One region of the Paenisporosarcina sp. TG-14 genome, then DNA from elsewhere that is predicted to be linked to it. Evidence: riboswitches for the same ligand, from Rfam matches in the RefSeq annotation. Region 1 holds a riboswitch; each other region holds the start of a gene.

Region 1 (5,762 bases):
AGATTTTCTTTTTCCATTGTAAAAATTCTTCACTCAGGACAATAGATTCATGTCTCGGTCTGGGAAAAGGAATGGTAAACTCTTTTTTAATTCTTGCAGGCTTATCAGATAAGACAATGATTCGATCTGATAAATACAGGGCTTCTTCTATATTATGTGTGACTAGCAAGATGGAGCGTTTGTCTTGTTCCCAGATGGAAAGTAACCAATTTTGCATCTCCAAGCGAGTAAACTCATCAAGAGCAGAGAATGGTTCGTCTAAACAAATGAGTGATTGTGGACTCAATAGACTTCGAATAAAAGACACTCTTTGTTTCATCCCCCCTGATAATTCATTGGGATAAGCCTGTTCATAGCCTTTTAAACCAGCTCTTTCAATCATCTGTATTGCTTCTATTTCACTTTTTTTGCCGATAATTTCTCCACCTAGCAGTACATTATCAAGTACTGTCCGCCAGGGTAATATTGAAGGGGATTGTGGTGTATAGCTGATTGAACCTCTTTGGCCATTTATTCGTTTTCCATCCATCCGGATATCTCCGGAGTCAGGGGTGTAGAGTCCACCAATTAGATGAAATAACGTGCTCTTTCCACTTCCTGAAGGTCCTACTATTGAAACGAATTCTCCTTCATGTACTTGAAAAGATAACTCTTCTAGTACCTTATTGTTATCGAAGGATTTCGTCATATTTTCTATGCTGAGCTTAATACCCATTAGTACCCTCCCCCTTAGGCTTCCCTTTCACCAACTTCTTCTCTAATGAAGAAATAATTGCGAAGAAGGTTAAGCTTAAAATCATAATGAGAAAGATTGCCACAAAGACACGTTCTGTCCGAAATGAGGAGGACGCAAGAGTCATATAGACCCCGATCCCTTCTTTGGCGCCTAGCCATTCTGAGATAACAGCTCCCATTACACTATAAGTTGCTGCAATTTTTAGTCCGGAAAATATCGAAGGCAATGCATATGGCCACTCTACTTTCCAAAAAATTTGTTTGTTTGATGCCCCTGCCATTTTCATATAATGCATAAGTTCAGCAGTGGTTTGCCGAAATCCGCCCATCGCAGCAATGGTGATAGGAAAGAAGCAAACTAGCGTGATAATAATAATTTTAGGTAGAAGGCCAAATCCAAACCAGATGACTAACAATGGGGCCAATACGATGATGGGAATGTTTTGTGACAATATGATTAGTGGATAAAATGCCTCTCTAAGTTTTGGTAAGCGATGCAAACTAACCGCAACTAGCAGGCCAACAGCGCTACCTATTAGTAAACCCATAAAGGACAGTCGTATAGTTGAAATTAAGTGGTGACTGTAAGTTGACCAGCCAGTTATTGCCTCAGCCCATATTTGAGATGGAGCTGGCAGAAGCCATTTCGGTATTTCGAGTAACCAAGTAGATAGTTGCCATAGTGAAAATAAGAGGATGAGAACCAATACTGGTCTCCATCCTCTATATAAAATTCTCATGACCGGTATTTTTCAGTCAATTTATCCATAGAAACACCGCTCGGTTGATAAAGGATTTTCACTTGAGAAATGACATTCACACAGCCAGAATCTATCATTTTTTGATTCATCTTCTCGATCACGGAGAAAATTTCTGTCAAATTCCCCTCCATGGTTGTTTCGAGAGGATGGACTTCATAACGTATCCCAGACTCCTGAATGATGGCAATTGCTTCTTCTATAAACGGGATTGAATCTTCCCCATTTCTTGTTTTTGGTATAATTTGAATGCTGACTAAAGAGTTGATCATCTATTCATTCTCCTTTTTTGGTAAGAATTCATTCGTAAAGGCTTTTTCTACTTCTAACTTGCCTTCTAATAATTCATTTTCGCTCATCCAATTTGCATAGTTTTCCCAAACAGACTTCTCTTGAATACCCCATTGTGATCCATCATCCTGATACTTTGGCGCTAACCATTTCTGGCTTGCTTTAACCAATTCAGGGTCTAAATCTGGAACAGCCTTTATTAAAACATCCGCCGCTTCTTGTGGATTATCAATTGAGTATTCATATCCTTGTGAAGCTGCTGCTACAAATGCACGCACAGTGTCGGGATCTTCTGCAATTAACGCCTCATTCGTAATCAAAATAGGTGTATAGTAATCTAGCTTATCTGAGTAATCAGCCAGATACTGCATATTCAATTCCTCTCCGCGAAGTTCCGCTTCAATTCCTGTCCATGCGTAATAGATCCATGCAAAGTCAACATCTCTTTTTACAGCTGTAAAAAAGTCTGTATCACCTGTATTAATAATATCCACTTTCTCTACATCAGCATCTTCTTGCTTCATTAAAGAGGCAATCACTGCTTTTTCAACAGGCGCTCCCCATCCTCCATACGCTTTACCTTCATAATCTTTTGGTGAGGTAATGTTCTTTTCTACAGGAGACGCAAAGCCCGAAGTATTATGTTGAATAACCGCAGCAATTGACACGATTGGTATATCTTGCACTCGTGCTTCGGTTAAAGATTCCTGATACCCAACTCCAAATTCTGCCTTACCTGCAGCTACTAGCTGGTTAGCGCCCGCTTCACCTGGCATAATAATTTCGACATCAAGGCCTTTATCTGTAAAGTATCCTTTTTCTTTTGCAACGTATAATCCTGTATGATTTGTATTTGGCGTCCAATCCAATACCACTGTTACTTTTTTTAACTTGTCTATGTCTTCATTTTGTTCCGTGCTTTGGCTGTCAGTATTCCCACAGGCTGTTAGCAGTAGAGCAATTAGTAGTAATCCTATCCATTTTTTCATCATCTTTTCTCCCCTTGTCTTTTCTATTAAAAGCATTAAACGATGGAACGAAAAGGTGGAAACATATTCACAAGGTACTTGATTAATCACTAACTTCTAGTGTAATCATTTAGCTCTGTCTAATCTTTAAAACATCTTTTTTCATATAAAAAAGCACCTCTAGGTAGGTACCTAGGGCGCATATCAACACAAATAAGAATGTTTAAATATGTTTCCTACGCTGGTATTAACCAGATCAGGTTCCAAGGGTTTGTATCTTAAGGATACGGTCTCAACCAGCAACACTGGTCCCCCCACATGTTTCAGTTATGAAGTTCGTCTAATACTTTGTTAGGTTAACTTTGCCACACATTTGGTTCAGTTACAAGAGTTAGAAAGAATATTATTATAAAATGATCTACCTCTCAGCGTTGGCTAGAGTTTCGCTAGTTCTCTTTCGTACAGGCTATCTCGCGGCAGGTGTGCGTCCTTCGCTCACCTTAACGTGGACATGTGTTTGATTTTAACTATGGATGGTAAAGGAACTGCATCACAACCTAAAAAATGAAAGGAGACGACGACTGAAGTGATAAGTCACTTCGATCGTCGTCTCCTATTCCTTCAGTACACACTCAGTGGTACGTCTTTCTTTACAATATTACAAGGCGTAGTTGCTTTAACTCTTTTATTTCCACAAAAACCCCTTTACAGATTCTTAAGGTTGCGCTTGAAATGTTTGTAAAGTGTTTTATCAGACCAAGCTAGACGATGTTTGAGTTCAGCGCAGTATGATAGCAGGATGAACGAGCCATCGGAATTCATTTCAAAATCGATGCCTCGCTTCCTTAATGACTCCATTAAAGGAGAAACCTTGTTGTAGTCAGCGTTTATGTATGTGTCATCCGCGTATGTTAATGCTTCTTTGACAAAACCAAGGATGCCCATAGAAGCTATCTCCCGCTGTCGCTTCTCATTACAATCATAACTACAACTAAACAGCGCATCTATTTCCTTCACAGTAAGTTTTTTCTTGCCAACAAATAATTGGAACACTTCTTTCTTGAGCACGCGTACAAGAGGAACTTCTTTTTTAAATGATTCCAATTCTCGTACAACACTCATGTAATACCACGACTGTTCACGTTTTCCTCGATTGAAACGACTCCAAACAGACTCGCCTTTTTCATTCAAGTCCACCTGAATTGATCGGATATTGTGCAATTTATCTGCGGTAATGACTAATATTTCATCAGGTGTCATAGCTGAAATGGAGTCGATTGTGTGCTGTTTTCTATCCTCCCATGGCAGTGATTTATCAGGTTCGGATGCGGCGATAACCAATTGCAAAACCTTTTCCCCAAAATGCTCAATAAGTTCATCGGCCGTTGTATCGGTATCTTCAAGCGTGTCATGCAAAATCCCAGCTGCAACCACTTCGTCTGGAGCCTTTGTTTGCTTCAGGATCATTGCAACGCCTACTGGATGCGTGATATATGGAATTTTCGAGTCTTTTCGATAGTGTCCATCATGTTTGACTGCAGCAAATTGCATGGCTTTTTCTATCATGTTTTTCATTAAATTCATCTTCCTTTTCTCATCTATTTGGCAGGTAGCCCCGCAAGTAGTCGGCCTTTCATACGGACGCAAACAAAGGTGGCCTCATTGTTCACCTTTAAGCTAGCCTCCCCATCGAACTCGTAATTCTATTCACATATTTCTCTTTATACTTGTCTTCTCTTTTACCGAATGAACAATAATATGGATGTGGTAGACGCGGACCTACCGGATAGTTTAATCTTCCTTCTTCTGTCATTTTATTTAATGCTTGTTCAACTTCTTTACTCAAAGGAATAATCATTTTCGGTCGAACAATTTCCATTTCTGTTAAAAAGGAATCTGTAAAAACCGCGTCCAAAGGTGTAGGTAAATTAAAGTAATTCACATTCTTATTGTCCTGAATAAAACCAAACCACGATAAGTTTGTCATGTATACATTTTTATGAAATTTCATTTTCCCTATTTCACTAATAACTGACAAAATAAATTGAGCACTTCTCTCTTTGTCATCTTGGTCAACATTAGGAAATAACTCCGACGCACCATTAAAATCTATAAAAGGTATTCCTGTTTGACCAGCCCCGTTTTTTCCTGGATTAGTCCCACATAAAACAATTCTAGGTGTTTTGCTTATATAGAATGCTTGGTAGTACAGTCGCACAAGTTCCCTATTTTCAATAAACCCATCCAATATGGTAATCTTTTCGCGTTCAAGTTTTTCCTTAACTTCAAGATCGTTCTGAATGCTTTTGTAGAAATCCTCATGTAAATCAATGATTTTCTCCAACGAGATTCCTCTTTTCTTTTTTATAAACAATTTATAGGTAAATATAATGACTTTACTATTTAGGCATATATTCTTATATTCGCCATATAATACTAAATTCCCTTTTTTTTCGCTATGAAAGTTGTAATTATTGCCTTCACTTTTTAATTAGTTTCTTCTATATAAGGAACGTTTTACTTGCCCAATAGTTCATTGAAAGGGTTAACTAGTAGAGGATTTAATTTTAAATTTCAAAAATTGTATCCATATTTCCTATTTTCTTCTATCTATTTATATAATAAACTCATTTCTATATACGTTTAGCTGAGTGGCGAATAATTTGAAATGAAAGGAATTGAAGATAGATGAAGAAAGTAGCATGGTCAGCAGGTCACGGGATAAATACAGCAGGGAAACGTTCGCCGATCGGGGAAAGAGAATGGTCATTTAACAATTCCGTAGTGATTGCCGGAATGGCCTTTCTAGCAAACTATGATGGAGTTCAACAATTACGTGTGGACGATCCAAGTGGTAAAACAGATATACCTTTAGTAAATCGTACAAATCAGGCAAACGCTTGGAAAGCTGATATTTATGTCAGTTCCCACCATAATGCGATTGGAGATGAATGGGGAAATCATAGTGGTGTGGAAACTTTCGTAATGGAGCCGGCGAGTAATAATCCTT
Region 2 (5,762 bases), on a different contig from region 1:
AGTGGTGGTTAAGTCAAATTCAATTACAGAAGTGTTAAAAAAATTGAATGATGGGGAAATCCCAACAGGCTCAGAGTTAGAAGGATTAATGGATGATATTCCAGATCAACAACAGAAGTTACTTATTAACGAGTCTGGCACGAAAGGCGTAATCACTGTCGGAATAAAACATCTGGAAGCTGAGCCGTTGAAAAACTTTATTGATGATTTGAATCAGTACCTTATCGATAACCAGCCAGATAATATGGAAACTATGGTAACAGGAAAATCTGTGTTAGATGTCGAAATGGTTTCTGGATTGACAACTGGGCGATACAAAATGACTTTGCTAGGCATGGCCCTTGTATTTTTAGGTTTACTTGCAGTTTACCGACACCCGATTAAGGCTTTGATTCCTTTGTTACCGATTACTTTAATCATTGGTTGGTCAGGAGCCGTGATGTATTTAGCTGAAATAAGCTATACACCTCTAACGGCGACGCTAGGTGCATTGATTATAGGGATTGGAACAGAATTCACCATTTTAATCATGGAAAGATTTTATGAAGAACGTGAAAATGGGAGTTCAAGCATCGATGCTATCAGAATAGCAAACCAAAAAACTGGAAAATCAATTTTCGCATCAGCCATTACAACTATTGGTGGCTTTAGTGCTTTGCTTGTATCAGATTTTGTCATCTTGAGTAATTTTGGTATGATGACCCTAATCAATATTTCACTAGCTTTATTCAGTACAATTGTCGTGATGCCAGCTGTCTTGATTATTTTAGATCGTTTTGTAAAAACAAAACCTAGAATAGAAAAGGATACACTGGTAAATTAGGGGGATGAAGTCAATTAAAGATAAAACTGAACAAATTTTGCAAGCAGCTGTAAAGATTTTCATCAATAAAGGGCTTCAGGCAACCACACAGGAAATTTCCAAAGAAGCAGACGTTGCAGAAGTTACTTTGTTTCGGAAGTTTTCTACTAAGCAAAATTTATTTAAAACAGTTATTAAAAATGTACTTGAAAAACAATTTAATTCCAAGGTGATGCAACTAGCTGATCATGAAAATACAGAAGAATTTCTTAAAGGAACAATTGATAATCGCTTGAAGACACTTTCCAAAAATGCGTCTTTAGTTAAGATGCTTATCTCGGAAAGTTTGAAAGGCAATTTGAGTTCCGATATTGATTTCCCTGTGATTATTCATGCACAGTTAAAAAAAGCATTAGATCACCATTTTACTCAAAAAAATCAGAAGGCTGACACTGAATTATGTGCCAGACAGCTAGTAGGAATTTTTCTGAGTCATATTATCATTCCTAACGAGCGTCCTTATTACAAGTTAAATGATGAAGACAAAGAAGCATTAGTAAATAAGTATGTAAAATCATTAATTACATTATTATAAAAGGCTATGTTAAAGTTATTGGTTTATTTAAGTGAGCTTGGAAATGTATCTCCAAGCTCATTTTTTTTGACTGTTTTGTTTTACTAAAGTACCTGTTAGTAAAACATTAATTGAAACGATAAAGTAAACCATACATCCACAAGTACAAAATCCAAGATATTTATACAAGATATAAGCATGCTTTAGTTCAATAAGACAATAACTAAGTTAATCTATTAGTTTTTTTATGTTGCTATTCCCTTATTTCAAACCACCCGAATGCAACATCTGCCTTAACAATTTCATTATCTGGTGAAACTAAAAAAATAATAAATGAATCGCCTGATGAAAAAATGAATTTTCCATCTTCATCACTCGTCAAAGTACTTTTTGGAGATACAATTCGCTTAAATGAATTTATCCCTCTCTTCGGAAATCCTTCAACAAGTTCTGCAAAAGCGATATTTACTTCAGGCTTTGGAAGTGGAGAAAGAGTTGTATTTGCAGGTGTTACCTTATCCGAAATCATTGATTTTCCAGGAGGTTTTGGATTAAACCAAATTTCAGCTATAAAAGGTTGATTAGAATGGTTGGTAACGGTAAATGCATTTACAAATAAATTCACATCTGAATTAGAGGGGTTAATTAAGCCTCCCCAAGCATTTTTTCCTTTTCCGAAACGAATCGTTTCAGTTTGTCCAACAAAATATCTCCCCTGTAAAGATTGATATAATGGGTTAGGTATGTTGACAGCTTTAATAAATCGCTCATTATTAAACATTGGCATACGAACAATTCACTCCTTTCTAAAGTCTATGTAAATTGAAAGGAAATGTTTCGACAAATATATTTAAAAATAAAAGAATTTAAGCATAATCTACTTGATAAATGTTACTTTTCCATTTTACGCTTTCACTCTATTATGCTAGTATGAAATTAATTAAAATAGTTGCAGGGGAACGCATTTGCGTTGAGAAGGTTAAAACCTGACCCTTTGAACCTGTTCGTTAAGACGAACGTAGGGAGCAGAGTACATAGCGTTTCGACGTATTTCTTTTGTGCTAAAGCTCTCCATTTAGGAGGGCTTTTTTGTTTGCTAATTCAATATTTTAATTGCGGGGGGACTATTTAGTTGAGAAGGTAAAACCTGACCCTTGGAACCTGACAGTTAACACTGACGTAGGGAGCAATGTTTCATTTACAACGCTCTTTTGCCACGTGCAAAGGAGCGTTTTTTGCACTTGCGTCCATCCGAAAAAGGAGGACTTATGATGACATTTTGTGAAGAAGTACGAAAAGAAACTGATCTTTATTGGCAAGCAAGTTTTAATCATCCATTTGTAAAAGGACTTGTCGATGGGACACTGCCACTTGATAAGTTTAAGTTTTACATTATGCAAGACGCTTATTATTTAAAGCACTACACGAAGGTGCTAGCAATTGCAGCAACAAAGGCTGAAACGAACGAAGATATTGCTTACTTTTTAGAAACGGCTCGTCATATCAATGAGGCTGAGCTTGATTTGCATCGAACGGTTTTTAAAGAGCTAGGTATAACTGAACAAAAGGAAGCAAATTTTAAACCGGCTCCAGCGGCTTATAACTACGTATCACATATGTACAATGCTGCAAATAACGGAGATGTAGAAGAGGCGTTTGCTGCCATGTTCCCTTGTCCATGGTTATATCAAGAAATTGGGGAGAAGTATAAAGACGCAAAACCAGGCGTTAAGCTATATGAAGAATGGATTGCGATGTATAGTGCACCGGATTATAAAGAAAAAATCGAGGTGCAAAAGACGATGATGAATCGTTACGCAGAAGCAAATCCAGGTAAACAAACTGTGTTCAAAGCTCATTTTGAAAAAAGTTGCTACTACGAGTGGAAATTTTGGGAAATGCCTTGGACACATGAAAACTGGCAAGATGAGGTAAAGAACTATGCCTATTAAACAAATTCGTAAAAAAAAGCCTCTCGTACATTGCATGACGAACTATGTCGTGGCGAACTTTACAGCGAATGGGTTACTTGCAATTGGTGCGTCACCTGTCATGGCTGATGAAGTTACAGAAGTAGAAGAAATGGTCGCGATTGCAAATGCTCTTTTAATTAATATTGGCACGATCAATATAAGAACGAAAGAAGCGATGTTACTAGCAGGGAAAAAAGCGAATAAGCTTGGAACACCTGTTGTATTAGATCCAGTAGGAGTTGGGGCGACTAAGTTTCGTCAACAAGTAGTAAATGAACTATTAGAAAGTGTTCGATTCGATTTACTGCGCTGTAATGTGGGTGAACTTGCTACCATAGCAGGTGTTTCATGGGAGATAAAAGGCGTGGACAGTGGAGAAGGTGAGATGGACATTGCAACCGTTGCCACGCATGTAGCCAAAAAATGGAACTGTATAGTGGTGGTCACAGGAGCTTCTGATTATGTTACTGATGGTGACAATGGATTCTGGGTAACTGGTGGTCACATTCAGATGACCGAGGTAACAGGAACAGGTTGTTTACTAAGTGCAATTTGTGCAGCAGTCTTAACTTTAGAAGGAGAACCTCTTTTAAACTTACGTGATGTACTACAAGTTTATAAAAAGGTGTCAGAACAAGCGGTTCTATCTCCACTTCTTGGCTCATTTCAAATAGAAGTCTTAAATTCTTTACATCAATTTTCTAGAGGTGAAAATAATTGAATATCGTGATGACCATAGCTGGCTCAGATAGTAGTGGAGGTGCTGGGATACAGGCTGATTTAAAGACATTTCAAGAGCTTGGAGTGTTCGGTACATCAGTGATTACTGCGTTAACAGCTCAGAATACACTTAGTGTAGAGGGAGTTTTCCCTGCATCTGCAGACTTTGTTAAACATCAAATCGAAGTTGTCTTTCAGGACTTACCCATAAAGGCAGTCAAGACCGGTATGCTTTTTTCAGCCCCAATTATTGATGAAGTAGTGAATAGCTTACGCCAAAAAGATGTTTTGCTTGTCGTTGACCCTGTGATGATTGCAAAAGGAGGAGCAAGCTTGTTACAACATAAAGCAGTAGAAGCATTAACGACAAAGCTTTTACCACTTGCAACGGTGTTAACTCCGAATATTCCAGAAGCTGAAGTGATTAGTGGCGTTGAGATTAAGTCAGAAATGGATATACAAAAAGCGGCTGAAAAGATAGTAGCAATGGGTGTAAAGTGCGTGGTTATGAAGGGTGGCCACTTAGATGAACAAGGAACTGCAACAGATAGAGTATTTTTTGCGGATGGTACAACTTTTAAAATGACATCTGCCCGTATAGAAACGAAACATACGCATGGAACAGGTTGTACTTACTCCGCAGCACTTACTGCATTTTTAGGACAAGGTTGGTCTTTAAAAGAAGCAATCATTGAAGCTAAAAAGTTTGTCCAGCTAGCTATTGAAACCCCGTTAAACATAGGGCATGGACATGGGCCGACAAACCATTTTGCCTATAAACTAGCAAAAGGTGTATGTGAGGTGAACATCATTGAAGCGTAACGATCTAGCGTGCTATTTCATCATGGGAACACCGAACTGCATAGAAGAGCCATTACATGTGTTGGAAGATGCATTAAAAGCAGGTATAACAATTTTCCAACTTCGTGAAAAAGGCGAAGGGGCATTAACAGGAAAAGTACTTGAACAATTTGCTCGTCAATGCCAGGGGATGTGTAAACGATACAACGTGCCGTTTATTGTAAATGATGATGTAGAGCTGGCCTTGAAACTCAAAGCAGATGGCGTTCACGTAGGACAAGATGATGTAACACTTACGCACATACGCGAAAAATTTAAAGGACGAATCGTAGGAGTTTCAGTGCATACAGTCGAAGAGTTGGAACAGGCTGTAAGAGGTGGTGCTGACTATGTGGGGATTGGACCAATTTATGAAACACAGTCGAAATCTGATGCGAAAGCTCCTGCTGGTCTAACTTTTTTAAGAATAGCGAGAAGCTTGTATCGAGATTTTCCGCTTGTCGCAATTGGTGGAATCACAACTAAGAATACACATGAAACACTTGAAGCAGGTGCCAATGGGATAGCGGTGATTTCGGAGATTTGCCAAAGTCAAAACCGATATGAAACAGTAAGAGCATGTAAAGTTCATATATAATCGAAAAATTGACAGGGTATTGAGTTCTAGTTGGTGAACTAGAACTATCAACTGTATAGATTCAAAATAAAAATAGCTTATCCATTAGAGGGATAAGCTATTTTTATTATGTCCTTTATTTAGCTGATAGTTCACTTTCTGTTACCCATTTATGATTGGTCACTTCTTCTCCGCTAGTAGTCGAAGTGTAATCAATCATATAAACAGTCGTTTGTTCTGCTGAATCAATATCAGCCTTTGTACCATCCATTCCAT
Region 3 (5,762 bases), on a different contig from region 1:
AAACTGATTAAAGCTCTCTTACTAAATACTGGTATTAAACCTGAAGATGTTTCCGATGTTATTCTCGGAAATGTTGTAGGACCTGGTGGGAATTTGGCGAGACTCTCTGCCTTGACAGCTGGGCTTCCACTAGTGGTTCCAGGATTAACCGTTGACCGTCAGTGCGGTTCAGGTCTTGAAGCGATTAATCTTGCTTGTCGACTTATTCAAGCAGGAGCAGGAGAGATTTACTTGGCAGGTGGGGTAGAGAGCACAAGTTTGTCGACTTTTCCAAAGCGAGCTCGTTTTTCGCCGGATTCAATCGGAGACCCTGACATGGGAATCGGTGCTGAAAATGTAGCAGAAAAATATGGAGTAACTAGAGATGAACAAGATACCTTCGCAGCGTTAAGTTATGAGAGAGCGTATGACTCTTTACATAAAAATCGATTTGTTAGTGAACAGATTTCAATTGTTCCTTTTGACCGAGATGAAGCATTAAAACCAGGTATGAATTATCAAAAACTCATTCAACGAGCACGACCTATTTTCATAGAAACAGGTACTGTAACAGCCGCAAATTCGTGTGGGCTCAATGATGGTGCTGCGTTATCGCTCATTCTTTCTGAAAAAAAAGCAAAAGAACTTGGACTTTCGATACAGCTGAAATTTAAAGATGCAGTTACAGTAGGTGTCGATCCGAATACGCCTGGTATTGGACCAGTTCTAGCAGTGAAAAGACTCCTTTTACAATCTCAATTAACTATGGACGAGATTGATATTGTCGAATTAAATGAAGCTTTCTCAGCCCAAGTTGTGGCTTCTGCAAAATCACTTCAAATCCCTTATGAAAGACTTAATAAAGGTGGGGGAGCAATTGCTTATGGTCATCCATATGGAGCTTCTGGAGCAATTCTTGTTACTCGACTTTATTCTGAAATGAAGTCTATTCAATGTCGCTATGGTATTGCCACAATCGGGATAGGTGGCGGACTTGGAATAGCAACCTTATTTGAAAAATATATGGAGGAAGAATGAAATGGATTACTATTCCTATGAAGGATTTACAACCACTCCCTTTAAAGTAGCAGTCACCAGAGAAATGATTGCTGATTATGCACGTTCAATCGAAGAAACCGAATCGCTTTTTTTCAATTACAAAGAAGCTATTAATAAAGGGTACGCCGATATTCCAGCACCACCCTGCATGCCTATGATTTTTTGGCAATATATTAAAGTACCTTGGATGAATGGAGGTGACTCTTTTATTCATAAATATCAATCGATTAACTATAGTGAACCAGTGATGGCGGGCCAAACTTATACGTGTATGATCACGTTAAAGTCGGTTAAATCCAAACGCTCATTCCTTATTTTGGATAATGAACTAGTTGGTGAAAATGAAAGAGGTAAAGTCATCTTCACTTCAAACTCTACACTAATTGGGGAGATGAAAAAGTGAATACGTTATTTGCTTTAGAAGTTGGTCATTCACTCGAGACGATCTCAATCAAAAACGTTCCTTCAATTTGGATTACAAGATATGCAGAAGTTTCAAAAGATTTCAATCCAATACATGTAGACCAAGATGCTGCACAACAAAAGGGATTTGATCAGCCCATCGTTCATGGAATGCTCACTATGGGTTTCACAGGTCGAATACTGTCGTCTTATATGAATGCCCACTTACTGATACAACAAATGAATGTCATGTTTCTTGCACCTCTGCAGGTTGGAGACGGAGTGGAATTAACAGGCGTTGTCAAAGAGAAATGTGTTGCTGAAGTTAAGGTAGAAGTAACAGGTATGAGCAGTAGTGGACATAGAGTGATTCGAGGTGAGATAGTAGTTAAGAATAGAAAAATAAACTCATAGAATATTAATTCAATCGTTTCATGACATATTAGAATGGAAAAGAAACCAAAACATGTTATGATGGTTACGAACAATTGAATAGTAATATCTTCCACTAGGGGGACCTTTCTATAAGTAAATAGAAATTATTTACTTACTAATAAAGGTTGAGATTAAAGTAATACTTTAAGACCCTTAGAACCTGATCTGGTTTACACCAGCGTAGGAAAGTGGAGTTGCGGAGCAATACGTTTCTACCTATTTTTCCGATACAACCACTTTCTTATGATTGTTAAGAAAGTGGTTTTTTATATGCAAAAATATGTGAAAGTATATATTTTTAAGAGTATTTTCTTAATTCGAGCTAGTGTGGAGCTTTACGCTTTTCTTATAAATCAGGGATAGGTTACTATTCGAGTAAAATTATTGAGGAGGAAGTATTCATGACATTTTCTAAGCTTTTAAGAGAGGAATCCGATTACATTTGGGAAGCAAGCTTTCATCATCCGTTTGTAACAGGAATTGGGGATGGTACATTGTCTTTAGAAAGTTTCAGGTATTACGTCATGCAGGATTCTTATTATTTGTCCCATTTTGCAAGGGTTCAAGCTTTAGGTGCTGCAAGGGCAAAGGATCTTGACACTACAAGTAGATTAGCATCTCATGCACAGGGAACATATGAAGCAGAATTGTCTTTACATCGAAACTTTTCACGTCGTCTTGGAATTACTGAAGCAGAACAAGCAAACTTCAAGCCGTCACCTACTGCTTATGCATATACATCCCATATGTATCGTGTGGCATATCAAGGACATTTAGGTGATATTATCGCAGCAATATTACCATGCTACTGGCTTTACTATGAAATTGGGGAGAAACTGCAGACGTGTTCCCCTAAAGAACCAATTTACCAAGAATGGATTGCAGCATATGGTGGAGAAGGTTTTAGAACATTAGTCGAGGAACAAATTAATAGACTAGACAAGATTGCCGAAAAGCTAACAGAAGATGACCGTGAGCAAATGAAAGAACATTTTATCATTAGTAGTCATTACGAATATTCATTTTGGGAAATGGCTTACAATTTAGAGGAATGGCCGGTCCGAAAAGGAGCATTAAAATTCACATAGAAAATCATAGAAAATGAATTAATATTTTGTAACAGTCTCATACAATTGAATATAAATACACTAGGGGAGTCTTTAAAGACTGAGATGGAGAAAGTCCAGACCCTTTGAACCTGATCTAATTAGAACTGGCGTAGGGAAGTGGAAATGTAGTTATAGTCTATACATATAATAACAAACCACTCCAACGCCGGGGTGGTTTTTTGATTTCTGGAATTATAGATATTAAGGGTATCATCTTTGCTTTCAAAAATGAGGAGGATAGTTGGAATGAAAAATGCAGAATTACATGTCATATCCACTGGGAAACAGGAACCTCAGAAATTAGCGGAAATTGTAGGTCAGATCCATCCATATATCGATGCCATTCATATTCGTGAAAAGGCTAAAACGGCCAATGAGATTTACGAAATAGTGAATTTATTAACAGACCAGAAAGTGCCTCTTTCTAAAATAATAATCAATGATCGAGTAGATGTTGCCTTTGCTTCAAAAGTAGCAGGAGCCCAACTAGCCTATCATTCTTTACCTGTAGAAATTGTTAAAAAACAGTTTACAAGCTTGAGAGTTGGATGTTCTGTGCATTCAATTGACGAGGGTCTAACTGCACAAGAACTAGGAGCAGATTATGTTATTTTCGGACATATTTTTCCCACACAATCGAAGCCAGGATTAGTATCTAAGGGTTTAAATCAATTAGAACTCGTAGCTCATCATGTTTTGATACCAGTATTAGCAATAGGTGGTATAAAACCTACAAATATTAGAGGAGTCATCGATGCAGGTGCACAGGGAATTGCTGTGATGTCTGGGGTCTTAGAAGCAGAAAATCCTTTAGCAGCAGTAAAAGAATATTATCAAAATCTATCTACTTAACAACTGAATTGTACTTAAATATTTTTATGGGAGAAGGGGATTTTTGATGAGATATGTTTATGATGCAATCGTAGTAGGAGGCGGAGTAATCGGGGGAGCCATTGCGTATAACCTTGCAAAACGAGGGGGTAAAGTCCTTTTGCTGGAAAAAGAACGACTTGCTAGTAAAGCCTCTGGAGCTGCTGCTGGGATGCTGGGTGCTCAAGCAGAAATGGATGGACAAGGATCACTTTTTCAATTAGCTAGAAAAAGTAGAGCGATGTTTACCCAACTAGCTGGCGAGATAAAAGAGACGAGTGGAATAGATATAGAACTTATAAATAAAGGCATGTTGAAGGTTGCCTTAAACGAACAGCAACAGCAGGAATATAAGCGAGTCATTGCTATCCAACGACAAAGTGGAGAGCAAGCCGATTGGATGACAGGTAAAGAGGTAAGAAGGAAAGAGCCAGTATTGTCTGATGCGATTACAGGAGCAATGCATCTTGAAAAAGATGGGCAAGTAGAAGCTACTCAGTTAACTTTAGGGTTTTTAAAGTCTGCAGCAGCACGTGGTGTAGTAATAAAGGAATTCGTGGAAGTATATTACTTTCAGCTGTCAAAAGGGAAGGTCTCGGGTGTTGTAACGAATGAAGGAAATTTTAATAGTGAAAATGTCATTGTTGCAGGTGGTGCTTGGAGTAGGAAGTTACTTTCAAAAACAGGCTTACAGCTAGATACCTATCCTGTGAAGGGTGAATGTTTTTCTGTTGTTACACATAGTCAAATACTAACGACTACAGTATTTTCGCATGGTTGCTACCTTGTCCCTAAGAAGGGGGGAAGAATCATTGTCGGTGCAACTTTAAAGCCAAGAACATTTTGCAAAAAAGTTACGGTAGAGGGAATATCCATACTGATGGAACAAGCAAAAAAACTGATGCCGTCCATTGTTGAAGCAGAATGGGAGCGGGCATGGGCTGGCATTCGACCGCAAACCGCTGATGGGCTTCCGTACTTAGGAGAACACCCTATATACAAAGGTTTATTTATTGCAACAGGGCATTTTAGAAATGGAATATTACTTTCTCCTATAACTGGTGAGGTTATCGCCGACTTGGTTGAAGGTAAACCAACATCACTAAATTTGGAACCTTTTCGGGTAGATCGTTTGGTCAGGCAATTAACATAAAAAAGGAGTGAAGCAAATGGAATTAGTGATTAACGGGAACAAAATAGAAGTCCCAAATACGGTGGAAACAGTAGCTAACCTTTTGCAGCACTTCGAATTACAACAAAAGGTAGTTATCGTTGAATGGAATGAAATGATATTGGAAAAAACATCACACCAAGAAACCGAACTTAGTAATGGGGATAAAGTTGAGTTAGTACATTTTGTAGGAGGCGGATGATGATGTTAAAGATTGGATCATATGAATTCACGTCAAGGTTATTATTGGGCACTGGAAAATATCCTGATTTTGATATTCAAAAAGAAGCAGTAGCTGTTTCAGGAGCAGAGATATTAACGTTCTCCGTTCGTAGAATGAATATATTTGAATCAAGTCTACCTAATTTTTTAGAAAAATTAGACCTAAAAAAGTACATTTTACTGCCAAATACGGCAGGTGCAAAGACAGCAATAGAAGCGGTTCGAATTGCTAAATTAGCTAAAGCTTCTGGTCTTTGTGACATGATTAAAGTTGAAGTAATTGGATGCCAAAAAACGTTATTGCCTGATCCTATAGAAACATTAAAGGCTTCAGAAGAACTGTTAAAAGAGGGATTTACCGTTTTACCCTATACATCAGACGATGTTCTATTAGCTAAACGATTAGAAGAATTAGGCTGTCACGCCATTATGCCAGGTGCATCACCCATTGGTTCTGGTCAAGGGATCATTAATCCATTAAACCTTAGCTTTATTATCGAACAGGCAAAAGTGCC
Region 4 (5,762 bases), on a different contig from region 1:
CAAACTACAGGTGAGATATCCAATCGTCTTCCGGTTTTATTTACTCCAGCAGGATACGTATTTTCGATTTGGTCTGTCATTTATCTATTGTTAATCTTTTGGGTAGTAGGCATGTGGAAAAAGCGTACACAAAATGACGCTGCCTATGCAAAACGCTCAACTCTGTTTATCATTAGTTCTATTTTGAATATGGCATGGATTTACTTGTGGCACTATGAATCTTTTTTATTAACAGTTGTAGTAATGATTGCATTACTTGTCACTCTTATTATTTTATACGGCACTTATAAGGTTACAGATAATCTGGTCGCGAGTCGACTACCTATTTCTATTTATTTAGGGTGGATCAGTGTCGCCACAATTGCCAATATTAGTTATGTTTTAACCTTTTATGAATGGAGTGGCTGGGGTTTAAGTAACCCATTATGGGCTGTAATTATGATGACTATCGCTACAGCACTTGCATTACACATTCGTTACCATCATTTTGATATTGCATACGTCCTGGTCTTTATTTGGGCTTTTATTGGGATAGCCGTTCGAAATGGTTTAGAAGAATTACTAGTCTCAACAGCCGCCTTCTTCTTAAGTGCAGTCATGCTTTCTGGCATCCTATTTATTAAAAAAAGACCAACTGCGCGTTCGTAGCAGTTGGTCTTTCGCTTTTAATTTATTTTCGTTATTAGAATAGGTTTATCTTTCGTGACAATCACGGTATGCTCGATTTGAGCTACAAGTGATTTGTCTGGAGTAAGAAATGTCCAGCCATCACCAGACTCCACAATATGTTCCGCTTTTTCTGAAATAAACGGCTCAACCGCTAAAACCATTCCTTCTTTCAATATGGTTGGTTCCCATGCGTCAAAGTAGTTTAAAATATGTTGTGGGGCTTCATGAAGAGATTTCCCAATACCATGACCAGTTAAATTCATAATGACAGTAAAACCATTCTGTTTTGCTTCGCGTTCAACAGCTTTACCTATTTGATTTAAACGAGCGCCAGCTTTCACTTTTAACATTGCACGGTCAAATGCACTTTCAGCCACTTCGCATAATTTTTCTTTATTGTCGTAACCTTTCCCAATAACAAATGAAATGCCTGTATCTGCAAAATAACCATTTAACGATCCAGAGACATCAATATTTACAAGGTCACCATCTTTTATAACACGTGAACCTGGAATACCATGTGCGACTTCTTCGTTAACACTAATACATGTGAAACCTGGGAAATCATATTCCCCTTTAGGACCTGAAATCGCCCCTTTTTCTTTAAACATACGTCCACCAAGATCATCAATTTCTTTCGTTGTGACACCCGGTTTTGTTATTGCGCGCATCGAGTCGCGAATATCTGCAACAATTCGGCCTATGGCTTTTAACGACTCAAAGTCTTCAGTTGTTTTTGCAATCATAATCGATAAATCCTTCTTTCTAAAATATCTAGCCATACTATACCACAACAAAAGGCGCTTTCCCATCAGCTAGAATAATTATGAACATTCAGATAAAATAAAGATGTTTTGCATAATAACAATTTATATAATTTTGATGTGAAGTCAAGGGCTTCATTGTCCATTGATTCTTCGTGTACTACTCTTTCACATTTCACACAGAATTATGCTTTTTGTGGTCTAAGTAAACGTGAGGCAGCTAAGAATAGTAATGAGCATGTAACTGCCGTTAATAAAAACACAGGAATCATGTACGTCGCATTATAGATACTAGAATAGATGAATAAATTGGCACCTTCTTCAACATACATACCAAAGAATAAAATGCCGGTAATTACGTGAGTGACATAACGTAATAATGAACCAATCAATACAGCACCTACAATTATAGAAATTATTTTCCCTCGATTATTTTGTTGGGCATATTTAAAATATTGATTACGAAGTATTCCAGCAAATCCAACAACACCATATGCAATTAAATAATCCAAAATTACTTGCATAACTACAAAACTAAACGATAGTGGTGCTACAGAAATTAATCCTGAAACAATTTGCAACAATCCTACTAACAAACCAGTAATTACACCAGCTAATGTGCCTCTGCGAAATGCCATTAAGACAATGGGAATCATCACTAAACTAACTGATCCTCCTTGTGGCATTTTAAATGCCACAAAGTCCAATACAAACCCTAACGCAGCAAATATTGCAATCTCTACTAATAATAATACTTTTTGATTTCTCATCTTTCTTCCTCCTTTTGCGATGTGCTGCAAATCGCGAGTCAGGGTGAAAAAAACCATAAAAAAAACGACCTCAGGGACAGAGCCTGACGTCATTGGAGTCGGTTTCTATCCACATCCCTGCGCAAGCATTAACTTACAGGTTCTAAGGGTTAGAACTTTTCTCGTTCACTCTCAGCCATTACAGGCTCCCCTTGTGGTACATACATTAAATTTTAATAATACGAGTTTATTGTACAGAAAGTTAGAAAGAGAAACAAGAGGCTAATGGCAGTCCTGTGACTTTCAACTATTTATCGCTATACTAGGTATATAAAATTCAAAAGGCTGTGAATGGTACATGATCAATTTATTGAAAAATTTAGTAGCAATCAAAAGTGATACAGAGATTGGTGCAAATGACGCACTACGGTATTGTTCGTCGTGGCTTACAAGTCATGCGATCCCACATCAAGTCCTCGAAAATGAAGGACGCTTAATGATTCACGCAGAGGTAGGTCAAGGTCCTACGACCATCGTATGGAACGGACATGTAGACGTAGTCCCTGCGAAAATTGAACAGTTTAATCCAATTATTGAGGGTGACAGACTATATGGCCGTGGTTCTGCAGATATGAAGGCTGGAGTTGCTGCAATGATGGAAGCTTTCCGACATATTTCTTCTATTCCAAAGCAATTGCAACAACTCGTTGTTTTGCATATAGTAACCGATGAAGAAACGGGTGGTCACAAAACATCTGGTCATCTTGTTGAGACTGGTCATTCTGGCGACTTTGTCATTTGTGGTGAGCCAACCCAATTAAAATTAAGTGTTCAATCAAAAGGTGTTTTGCAAATACATATCACATTTCTAGGAAAAGCTGCACATGGTTCACGTCCTTGGGAAGGAACAAATGCAATTGAAGCATCATACATATTTCATGAAAAGCTTATGAACTTACCTTTTACAAAAGCAAGTAATTGTTATTTTGAATATCCTTCCATTAACTTGGCTAAAATTCAAGCAGGTGATCGCTATAATGTTGTACCTGACCATTGTGAAGTTGGATATGATATTCGCTTTATTCCTGGCCAAAAATGGGAAGAAATTTTACAACAAATTACCGATTTAGCACATTCAATTAATTCAAAAAACATTGTCAAAGTTTATGATAAAATGTCTGCTATTATCACCTCAGAAGATAATAATTACATTAAGTCACTATCTGAATTAACAGCTAAAGTCACACAAAAAGAAGCTGTTCTATTTGGTCAGCATGGAGCTGCAGATACACGTTTTTATGTTAACACAGGAGCTATAGCTATTGAATTTGGTCCAAGTGGTGATGATTGGCATGGTCCGAATGAATACGTATTGATTTCATCAGTAGAACAATATGCAGATATTTTAACGAAACATGCGTTGACTTGAAACCATTTGCATATGTTTCGTATAAATAGCTAATAGAGTTTTAAGGAGGAATAAAATTGGATAATCGACGTGTTTTATCCGCTTTGTGTTACTTCAGTATTCTATTTACCCCATTTTTATTACCAATTATCATTTACTTTATTACACCTGATCCAGAAGTTAAGCGTCATGCAAAACGCTCACTACTTTCACATGCAATCCCAGTTGCACTTGGAATTGTCGGTTTTATTATATTAATGGTTTTGTCTCTTACGATGTATAGTACTTCCGACTTTTCAATTCAACCAGGTACATCAGTTGATTTCTTTGCCGCTAGCATACCATTATTGTTTTTGATAGTTTATGGTGTTCTTTCGATTGCTGTATTGATTTGGAACATTATTCAAGGAATTAAAGTGCTTCAGTAGGTTTACTTTTTACTTCTTGTGGGAAATAACAATAGTGACAGGAGTGATATACATGAAAATTGGTAAATTAATTAAAACAACTATAAAGTTTGCACCTATCATTATTCCAATCGTTAAAAAAGTTATTGATTCTAGAAAAGGTACTAAAATCACATATACACGCAAATAAAAAGTTGGAACTCGTTAACTCGAGTTCCAACTTTTTTAAATGAAAGGTTTCATTTCAGATAGTGCTAAATATTCTTCTTCTAAAAACGAAGATGGCAATACTGCAGATTCGTCACCCACTTCATTAGCATCCTGTTGTTCTTGCATAATCTGTTCAAAGCTACGAGGATTTGCAGGAGGCACCTCATTTTTCATTACCTGCATTGAGCCTTTTGAATAGACATTGAAAAAACTGTTCGCCATTGCTCGGTATCCCTCTGCATTTGGGTGCACATCTGCTGCATTTGGTACTTTATCTATTGCATTATTACCGAAAGCAGCATCAACTGACACAAAATTCACACCTGCTTTTTTAGACACTTTTGCTAAAATATCATTAAGACGATCTAATTGTTTAGCCGTACCGAACTTTTGCGATTCACGTGCATGTGGATACGCAAAATAATAACCCATTACATAAATTTCTGCTTTCGGTGCTATTTTTTTCAAGTCGGTTAACATCGTTAACATGTTTTTCCGGACGGTATTTAATGAAAAATCCACGGGAATCTGTTGAAAGGATAATGATCCAGACTTATCATTCGCTTGAATAAGCCTCAAAAGATCGTTGGCTCCGGCTGAAATTGTAATGACATTTGCATTTTTAATCAGTTGTTTCGCCTCTTTAGATTGCACACGTTCAAGCACATCGGCAGTCGTAAATCCCGGAAATGATAAATCTTTCGAATAAAAAACAAGTGGTTGATTCCTCGCAATTTCTTGGGCAATTAAATCACTATAACCTGTATCAATTCCACTCATGGGTGTTTGACCAGCAGCAATAGAGTCGCCCAGTGCCACATAGGAAACAGGACCAAATACTTGAGCACTTGTTTGAAACGGTACTAGAAATACACTACAGATTACCAATATGGCAGTTAATCGTCTTTTTATCATAAAGTCACCTTCTTAAAATGCCCAGTTCCCTTGACGGAAAATAGGTTCTATTTTACCATCTTCACGTTCACCATCAATATCCATTTCCTCACTACCAATCATGAAATCTTCATGAGTGATCGATGTATTTAATCCTAAAGCCTGAAATTGTCCTTCTTCTAAATCACTAGCACCTTCAACACACGTTGGATAGGCTTCTCCAATCGCTAAATGGTTGGATGCATTTTCATCAAACAATGTGTTGTAAAATAAAATACCAGAAGACGAAATGGGTGATTTATGCGGAACCAAAGCCAATTCTCCAAGATAAGCTGACCCACTGTCATTTTGAATTAATCCTTGAAGTAAGTCATTTCCTACCTCCGCTTGTGCCTTTACAATTTTGCCATTTTCAAACGTAAACGTGAAACCATCAATGATATTACCTTGGTAAACAAGTGGTTTTGTATTGCGAACATATCCGTTAACACCTAATTTTAAAGGAGCTGTATAGACTTCTTCAGTAGGCATATTCGCAATAAATGCAGTCTTGTTAGGCGTTTTACTTGCACCAGTCATCCATAGGTGTTTCGCTGGTAATTCAATTGTTAACTCTGTACCAGGTGCTTTATACATGATTTTTTTATAGCGTTTGTCGTTT

The links. A riboswitch is a leader RNA that binds a small molecule or an ion and turns the genes downstream of it on or off. The one in region 1 is predicted to bind thiamine pyrophosphate.
Region 2: another riboswitch for thiamine pyrophosphate. It lies ahead of tenA (thiaminase II); the one in region 1 lies ahead of C406_RS0109405 (ABC transporter substrate-binding protein).
Region 3: another riboswitch for thiamine pyrophosphate. It lies ahead of tenI (thiazole tautomerase TenI); the one in region 1 lies ahead of C406_RS0109405 (ABC transporter substrate-binding protein).
Region 4: another riboswitch for thiamine pyrophosphate. It lies ahead of thiT (energy-coupled thiamine transporter ThiT); the one in region 1 lies ahead of C406_RS0109405 (ABC transporter substrate-binding protein).

What each region holds. Positions count from the first base shown of each region.
Region 1 covers NZ_AMGD01000026.1:14,099-19,860, reverse strand. The annotation lists gene C406_RS0109420 (ABC transporter ATP-binding protein) at 1-715, opposite strand, end outside; gene C406_RS0109415 (ABC transporter permease) at 705-1,475, opposite strand; gene C406_RS0109410 (thiamine-binding protein) at 1,472-1,765, opposite strand; gene C406_RS0109405 (ABC transporter substrate-binding protein) at 1,766-2,773, opposite strand; TPP riboswitch at 2,969-3,078, opposite strand; gene C406_RS19445 (HD domain-containing protein) at 3,458-4,327, opposite strand; gene C406_RS0109395 (uracil-DNA glycosylase family protein) at 4,425-5,096, opposite strand; gene C406_RS19440 (N-acetylmuramoyl-L-alanine amidase family protein) at 5,441-5,762, shown strand, end outside.
Region 2 covers NZ_AMGD01000006.1:65,159-70,920, forward strand. The annotation lists gene C406_RS0102935 (efflux RND transporter permease subunit) at 1-823, shown strand, start outside; gene C406_RS0102940 (TetR/AcrR family transcriptional regulator) at 828-1,397, shown strand; gene C406_RS0102945 (DUF6143 family protein) at 1,630-2,163, opposite strand; TPP riboswitch at 2,320-2,418, shown strand; TPP riboswitch at 2,484-2,579, shown strand; gene tenA (thiaminase II) at 2,648-3,328, shown strand; gene thiM (hydroxyethylthiazole kinase) at 3,318-4,070, shown strand; gene thiD (bifunctional hydroxymethylpyrimidine kinase/phosphomethylpyrimidine kinase) at 4,067-4,891, shown strand; gene thiE (thiamine phosphate synthase) at 4,881-5,507, shown strand; gene C406_RS0102970 (YdhK family protein) at 5,623-5,762, opposite strand, start outside.
Region 3 covers NZ_AMGD01000033.1:32,060-37,821, reverse strand. The annotation lists gene C406_RS0111160 (acetyl-CoA C-acyltransferase) at 1-1,017, shown strand, start outside; gene C406_RS0111155 (FAS1-like dehydratase domain-containing protein) at 1,019-1,441, shown strand; gene C406_RS0111150 (MaoC/PaaZ C-terminal domain-containing protein) at 1,438-1,854, shown strand; TPP riboswitch at 1,941-2,079, shown strand; gene tenA (thiaminase II) at 2,277-2,963, shown strand; TPP riboswitch at 3,016-3,117, shown strand; gene tenI (thiazole tautomerase TenI) at 3,231-3,836, shown strand; gene thiO (glycine oxidase ThiO) at 3,883-5,007, shown strand; gene thiS (sulfur carrier protein ThiS) at 5,024-5,227, shown strand; gene C406_RS0111125 (thiazole synthase) at 5,230-5,762, shown strand, end outside.
Region 4 covers NZ_AMGD01000050.1:2,732-8,493, reverse strand. The annotation lists gene C406_RS0113905 (tryptophan-rich sensory protein) at 1-648, shown strand, start outside; gene map (type I methionyl aminopeptidase) at 666-1,415, opposite strand; gene thiT (energy-coupled thiamine transporter ThiT) at 1,619-2,203, opposite strand; TPP riboswitch at 2,301-2,405, opposite strand; gene C406_RS0113890 (M20 family metallopeptidase) at 2,553-3,611, shown strand; gene C406_RS0113885 (DUF4870 domain-containing protein) at 3,668-4,018, shown strand; gene C406_RS0113875 (SGNH/GDSL hydrolase family protein) at 4,223-5,122, opposite strand; gene C406_RS0113870 (aminopeptidase) at 5,135-5,762, opposite strand, start outside.